3 regions of the Vibrio sp. QJM3NY_21 genome follow, and region 2 is predicted to be linked to each of the others. Evidence: predicted binding sites of a transcription regulator. Region 2 holds the regulator's gene; each other region holds the start of a gene.
What was found. Region 2 encodes PurR, which represses purine synthesis genes. Its sites were predicted from a motif close to TNANGNAAACGTTTNCNTNA; they were not measured.

Region 1 (2,270 bases), 1.6 Mb from region 2:
GCTCAATCGAATCCGCCACAGTAAACAAGCGTTCCCCTGTAGAGACTTCTTTTAGCAGGTCGTTGATGTCAGCATTGCCGATCGCATCGTAGATAAAGTCATCGTGTGTGTTTTGCAGCTGTTTTAGTGTTGGCTCAAAGTGTGAGTCTTTCACTACAACCAAAGATGGCGTCAATGTGTCAGTAGACGCTACCTCTTCTGGTTCAGTTTGTGCTTTTACGAAATCAGCCTGACGCTCATTCTCAAACCTGATCAGTTGCTCAAGGTTTCTTGGTCGCCACTGACCTTTTTTGTACACGACTTGTTGGCTTACATAGTAATAAGCAGGCGCAGCGCGATAGGCACGTGTCAGGTTGCTGTTTTGTGTTAACCCCGTTGCGATAAGATCGATCTCGCCTTTCTTTAACGCCGGAAATAGGCCGGATAGACGGTAAGCGGGTTTAACCTCAAGCTTTACACCAAGTTCTTCTGCAAACTCGCGAGCTAACTCGTAATCCAAGCCAGCAGGACCATCTGGACCGATGTAATAAGAGAGTTGGTTATTCAGGGTGCCGACACGAAGAACGCCACGCTCTCGTATCTGCTCAAGGACACTTTTAGGTTCAGATTCAATCTGGCATCCAGCCAACCCAAATAGGGCAATAGCGAGCAGAAGAAACTTAGACGAAAAGATGAGCGTAAATTTAGGCATCAAAATGAAATCTCGAAAAGTGGAAGCCCCTTTATACCAAACCCCGCAAGGCTGGCAAAGCAGGTTTATTTAAACAGTTGTAAAAGTGGTGATAAATGCAGCAAAAGTACCATTTACACAGAAAGATAAAAAAAATAACGCAAACGGTTGCTTTTGGTGTTACGTCACAAAAAGAAATGCTTTATAATGCGCTCGCATTGAAGAGGTGGAATCGGCATAGGTTTGGCAACCTTCGGGAATAGCTTCGAAGAAAACAGTTAGGTTGTTCCTATAACCCACTGAATTTATTCCAATACTACCTTAATCAACTGCATAAGAGACGTAAGCACATGAGAATTTTGCGTGGCTCCCCAGCTCTATCTGAGTTTCGTGTTAACAAGCTTTTAGAGCTTTGTCGTGAATTAAGCTTACCTGTAACAGGTATTTACGCTGAGTTTGCCCACTTTGCTGATCTAACGGCAGACCTAGATGAGTCTGAAGTTGAGAAGCTAGAAAAGCTACTGACTTACGGTCCAACGATTGAAGAGCATGAACCTGAAGGTTTATTGCTGCTTGCAACGCCACGTCCAGGCACTATCTCGCCTTGGTCTTCAAAATCAACAGATATCGCACACAACTGCGGACTGGCTAAAGTGTCACGTCTAGAGCGCGGTACTGCTTTCTACATTGAAACCTCTTCTGAACTTTCTGAGCTTCAACTTGTTGAGCTGAAAGCAATTCTGCACGACCGTATGATGGAAGTGGTTTTCACTGACTTCGAATCAGCAGCGGCACTGTTCACTGTTGCTGAGCCTGCTCCTTATGCGGAAGTTGACCTACTAACTGGCGGACGTAAAGCGCTTGAAAAAGCAAACGTTACCCTAGGTCTAGCTCTTGCAGAAGATGAGATTGATTACCTTCTTGAAAGCTTCACTGAGAAGCTAGGTCGTAACCCGACTGACATCGAGCTAATGATGTTTGCACAAGCGAACTCAGAGCACTGTCGTCACAAGATCTTTAACGCTGATTGGACTATCGATGGCGTTAAGCAAGAAAAATCATTGTTCAAGATGATTAAGAACACCTTTGAAACGACACCAGAACACGTTCTGTCTGCTTATAAAGATAACGCAGCGGTAATGACAGGTTCTGAAGTCGGTCGTTTCTTTCCAGATCCAGAAACTCGTCAGTACAACTATCACCAAGAGAAAACACACATCTTGATGAAAGTTGAAACGCACAACCACCCAACGGCAATCTCTCCATGGCCGGGCGCGTCAACAGGTTCAGGCGGCGAAATCCGCGATGAAGGCGCGACAGGTATTGGTGGTAAGCCAAAAGCGGGTCTGGTTGCTTTCTCTGTATCTAACTTAAAAATTCCTAATTTTGTTCAACCGTGGGAAACGGACTTTGGTAAGCCAAGCCGTATCGTGACTGCGCTTGATATCATGCTTGAAGGCCCTCTTGGTGGCGCAGCATTCAACAACGAATTTGGTCGTCCAAACCTACTAGGTTACTTCCGTACTTACGAAGAGAAAGTAAACTCTCACGCAGGTGAAGAAGTACGTGGTTACCACAAGCCAATCATGCTGGCTGGTGG
Region 2 (2,270 bases):
GCGAAATATTTAGTAACGACAGGGAAACCACGTTTTTTGTAGACGTACGGTTGAAACCCTTGTTGTTCGAACTGTTTCGTTGTGCATTTGTCTGCTCGTATGTGCAGCTGGTCATTTACAACCAGAGCAAACATAGTGTCATCAGCAAAAAGACCGAAGCCACCAAACATCGAGCGTGATTTTATTTTTCCTAGGGATTCAAATAATTTCATTGAATCCTTTAGTATCGGTTTATCCATGTTATTTATCTCGGTGTATTTGAACTACGCCACCAAATAAGCAGGTCCGAGAGATTAGCAAAATGTTGCAATTAAATTGTCAATTAGCCGTAAATTACTAAATTATTAGTAGTTACTGCATTTTGCCATCGGTAACCCCGCTACCATACCAACGAGTGGTTTAGGCCGGAAGCTTTGCGTCTCACTCTTTCAAGTGATTTGCCCTGTGCGTGACTGATTGAATAGAATAAAGTTTTTGTTGAATGAGGCTCACACTTGTTATTTCAAAATGTGATATTGCTTCAATTAATGATCTTTCCAGTATGATACCAGGTTCATTCATGTTGTTGATAAAAAAAGCGCACCTAAAGGTGCGCTTAATTATATTAAACTGAATTTATCAATTAATTTAACGTTTTAACTGTGCTTCGCTCAACAATTTCAGGGTGCATTTCGAACACACGCTTTTCATGGTCTTTATCTTTAATGCGTTCTAACAAAATTTCGAAAGCGTTCTTACCAACACGACGTTTGGGTTGGTGAACCGTTGTTAACGGCGGAGAGAAGTATTCAGCCAACTCGATGTTGTCATAGCCGATCACTGAAATATCTTCAGGGATACGAATTCCTTTCTCTTGCAATCTGCTCATTAGGCCGAGTGCCATCGTGTCGTTAAAACAGAATACGGCCGTTGGGCGATCTACCATCTTAATGATTTTCTCTGCAGCAAGAACCGCAGTATCACACTCGAAGTTACCTTCAATGATCATGTTATCATCGGTAGCAATCTTAGCTTCGTTGAGTGCGCGTTTGTAACCCGCGATGCGTTCAACACATGCCGCTTTGTCTAAGTGGCCACTTAAACAAGCAATCTTGGAGTGACCGTGCTCAATGAGGTATTTGGTCGCTAGGTAACCACCTTCCTCAGAGTTGTCGATGATCTTATCTGCTTGAGAACTCTCAGGGCCCCAATCCATAATCACTTTAGGAATGTCAGCGTGACGGTCTAACATGCCTCTTAGCTCTTCAGTTAGGTCAGAACACATAACTAAGATGCCATCTACACGTTTCTCTGCAAGCATTCGAATGTAGTCACGTTGCTTCTCATAGATACCGCCCGTATTACACAGAATCAAAGTGTAACCTTGACGGTAGCAGTAGCTTTCAACACCATCGATAACTTCAGAGAAGAATAGGTTAGTTGATTGAGTAACTAGCATGCCGATAGTGCGGGTTGTATTGCACTTCAAACTACGAGCAACGGCACTTGGTGCATAGTTCAGTTCGTCTACGGCTTTATTTACTTTTTCTTGCGTCGCTTCTGCAACAAAGCGAGTTTTGTTGATTACGTGAGAAACGGTTGTTGTTGATACGCCTGCTAAGCGAGCGACATCTTTTATAGTGGCCATGGTTTTATCCTATTAGAAGCTACTTTCCCAAAGTACGGAATGAAGTAGCCGTTAAGCTACCTAACTAAGAGCTTAAATTTGTAGGGCTCTTTGGGTACTAAAGTGCTAAAAAACAAAAAACCGCTATTGAGCGGCTTGTCTTAACACCGAAATGCTCAAAACTATAATAAGCATAGCATTTCGTGAATGTTTCATATTTTATCGTTTGCGGTCACAATTTTAGACTGACTAGAAATTACTCGCAATAAAATTCACCCGGAAATCCGGGTGAATTGTCACATTCTTCTGAATTTATTTAACGAGTCATCCAATAAGCTTATTCACCAGCAAGGTATTGGGTGTCCAATTTGCAGAATGCAAGTAGCAGAGATGAGACTGAAGCGTAGAAACCGAATTCGTCAACGTCATGACATTTAACGTTGAACTTTGGTACCCAAGTAAGAAGTTGTTGCTCGATAAATTGCTGTTGAACAATGAACGATTTTTCTAGCTCTTCTTCAAGTTCCGTTTCATTAGAACGGATGATCAAGTTGCCAAGGAAGTCGAGTGCGATAGCGATGTGGTCAGCTGGTTCTTTTAGGTCTTGGTTCACCACTAAGTTGTGCTTGGCCATGATCTCTTCCATATCTTTTGCTGGCTTATC
Region 3 (2,270 bases), 220 kb from region 2:
TTCTTCGTGAATTCATAGTGGCTTTATTACTAAATGATGTAAACCCCAAAAAACGAACAATTTTAACTTTCTATTACATAAGCCGAATGAAATGAATAACGAGGGAAAATGAGTGGCGCTTTAAAGTGGTGATTTTGAATAGTTTCATGTCCAGTTAACAAAGGTTAATGAACTCGGTTTGAATACTCTCTATGTTGTAGCCCAAAATAATTAGGAGAAAAGTGATGATCGAGTGGAAAGTTAAAAAATTTGCGGACCTGTCTGTTCAAGAGCTCTATGATTTCTTGCAGCAAAGAGTCGATATTTTTATCGTGGATATGAACACACCCTATAGTGACCTAGACGGCAAAGATAACCATCCAGAGACTTATCACGTCATGGGCTATGAGAACGAATGTCTAGTAGCTTACAGCCGAATTATGGCTCAGAAGCTTGGATACCCCGTAGATGTTCTCCCTTTGCTCGATTCTGATGCAGATGATGTTTGTATCGGGCGAGTGATCGTAGCGAAAGAATACCGAGGTAAACAGATAGGTAACCAGCTCATGCAAGTGAGTTTTGATGCCACTCGGAAGATTTACCCTGATTGCTCAATTTTTATTTCGGCACAAGCTCATCTTAAAGACTATTATGGTAAGTTCGGTTTCGACGTAGTGACCGATCGTTACTTGGAAGATGGATGCAGTATGCTAGGCCTTAGATATACCCCACAGCTCGTTGCCGTTTAGCAAAAGCTGCAAGACAAAGACATCTAAAGACACAACATGGTATTGAAAGATTAAGTCGTTCTGAAATGCAAAAAACCCGACAACTCAGGGAGTTATCGGGTTTCTTTAAATAGTGGTACGCCCTGAAGGATTCGAACCTTCGACCACCTCCTTAGAAGGGAGGTGCTCTATCCAGCTGAGCTAAGGGCGCGCTACAGGAAAGGATTATACGAATTCGAATCAGTAAAGCAACGGCTTTATCTAACATTCTGATCCAAGTGAGTAAAAAAAGGGCAATAAGATTATAAGTGTTGGAAAATAGAACAAAGCAAACGTTTGCTTGATGGTAATCAAAAAGATTTTCTGGAATAATGCGCCAAAACATCAGCCACTAACTTGAATATCAATACTAAGGAAATTCATGACTGCTCAAAATATTGATGGAAAGCTAATTTCTCAAACAGTTCGCTCTGAAGTAGCGGCACGTGTAAAAGCTCGTACTCAAGCTGGATTGCGTGCTCCGGGCCTAGCGGTTGTTTTAGTGGGTGAAGACCCGGCATCTCAGGTTTACGTTGGCAGTAAACGCAAAGCGTGTGAAGAAGTTGGTTTCGTCTCGAAATCTTTTGATTTACCAGCAACTGCCACCGAACATGAATTGCTAACGCTAGTCGATCAACTCAACGAAGACCCAGAGATTGATGGCATTCTAGTTCAACTGCCTTTGCCTGCTGGTATCGATACTACTCACGTTCTTGAGCGTATCACACCTGAAAAAGACGTTGATGGCTTCCACCCATACAACGTAGGCCGTTTGGCTCAGCGTATGCCTAAGCTACGCTCTTGTACGCCTAAAGGCATCATCACGCTGCTTGACCGTTACAACATCGATTTACGCGGCAAGCACGCAGTTGTTGTTGGCGCATCAAACATTGTTGGTCGCCCAATGACTCTAGAACTGCTTCTAGCAGGTTGTACGACAACAACATGCCACCGCTTCACCAAAGACCTTGAAGGTCACGTACGTCAAGCAGACGTTGTTGTGGTTGCCGTTGGTAAGCCTAACTTCATTCCTGGTGTTTGGATTAAGAAAGGTGCTGTTGTGGTCGATGTTGGTATCAACCGTTTGGAATCTGGCAAGCTCGTTGGCGACGTTGAATACGATGTGGCTAAAGAAAGCGCAAGCTTCATCACACCAGTACCGGGTGGTGTAGGTCCAATGACAGTGGCGAGCCTAATCGAGAATACAATGATCGCTTGTGAGCAATTTCACTCGAAATAGTCGGCAATGACAGCTTAGGTAGTAATACCAGTGGCATGAATTGCCTCGCCCTAGAGTAAAATAAGCTAGAGCAAAATTAGAAAGCCGCAGCGTGAAAACGTTGCGGCTTTTTTGATACTGAGCTATTCGTTTTTGATACAAAGCGACTCGCTTTAAATACAGAGCACTCGCTACTTATCTGGAGTATCGATACCTTCAATCTCTTCCGAAGGCGGCAATAAACTAATGACCTGACACTCCGTTGATATGAGTTTTTCCAATTCAGAACCTTGTGTCACTAAGCG

Region 1: a site for PurR is predicted at 827-846, ahead of purL (phosphoribosylformylglycinamidine synthase). Genes of this name have one in related genera too.
Region 3: a site for PurR is predicted at 1,032-1,051, ahead of folD (bifunctional methylenetetrahydrofolate dehydrogenase/methenyltetrahydrofolate cyclohydrolase FolD). Genes of this name have one in related genera too.

What each region holds. Positions count from the first base shown of each region.
Region 1 is NZ_CM173513.1:726,577-728,846, forward strand. Features, by position in the region: gene mltF (membrane-bound lytic murein transglycosylase MltF) at 1-691, opposite strand, end outside; gene purL (phosphoribosylformylglycinamidine synthase) at 1,021-2,270, shown strand, end outside.
Region 2 is NZ_CM173513.1:2,328,184-2,330,453, reverse strand. Features, by position in the region: gene AC3CID_RS10255 (TfoX/Sxy family DNA transformation protein) at 1-239, opposite strand, end outside; cyclic di-GMP riboswitch class I at 367-452, opposite strand; gene purR (HTH-type transcriptional repressor PurR) at 623-1,627, opposite strand; gene torD (molecular chaperone TorD) at 1,944-2,270, opposite strand, start outside.
Region 3 is NZ_CM173513.1:2,552,191-2,554,460, forward strand. Features, by position in the region: gene AC3CID_RS11195 (GNAT family N-acetyltransferase) at 225-728, shown strand; tRNA gene AC3CID_RS11200 (tRNA-Arg) at 842-918, opposite strand; gene folD (bifunctional methylenetetrahydrofolate dehydrogenase/methenyltetrahydrofolate cyclohydrolase FolD) at 1,129-1,986, shown strand; gene AC3CID_RS11210 (cation:proton antiporter) at 2,157-2,270, opposite strand, start outside.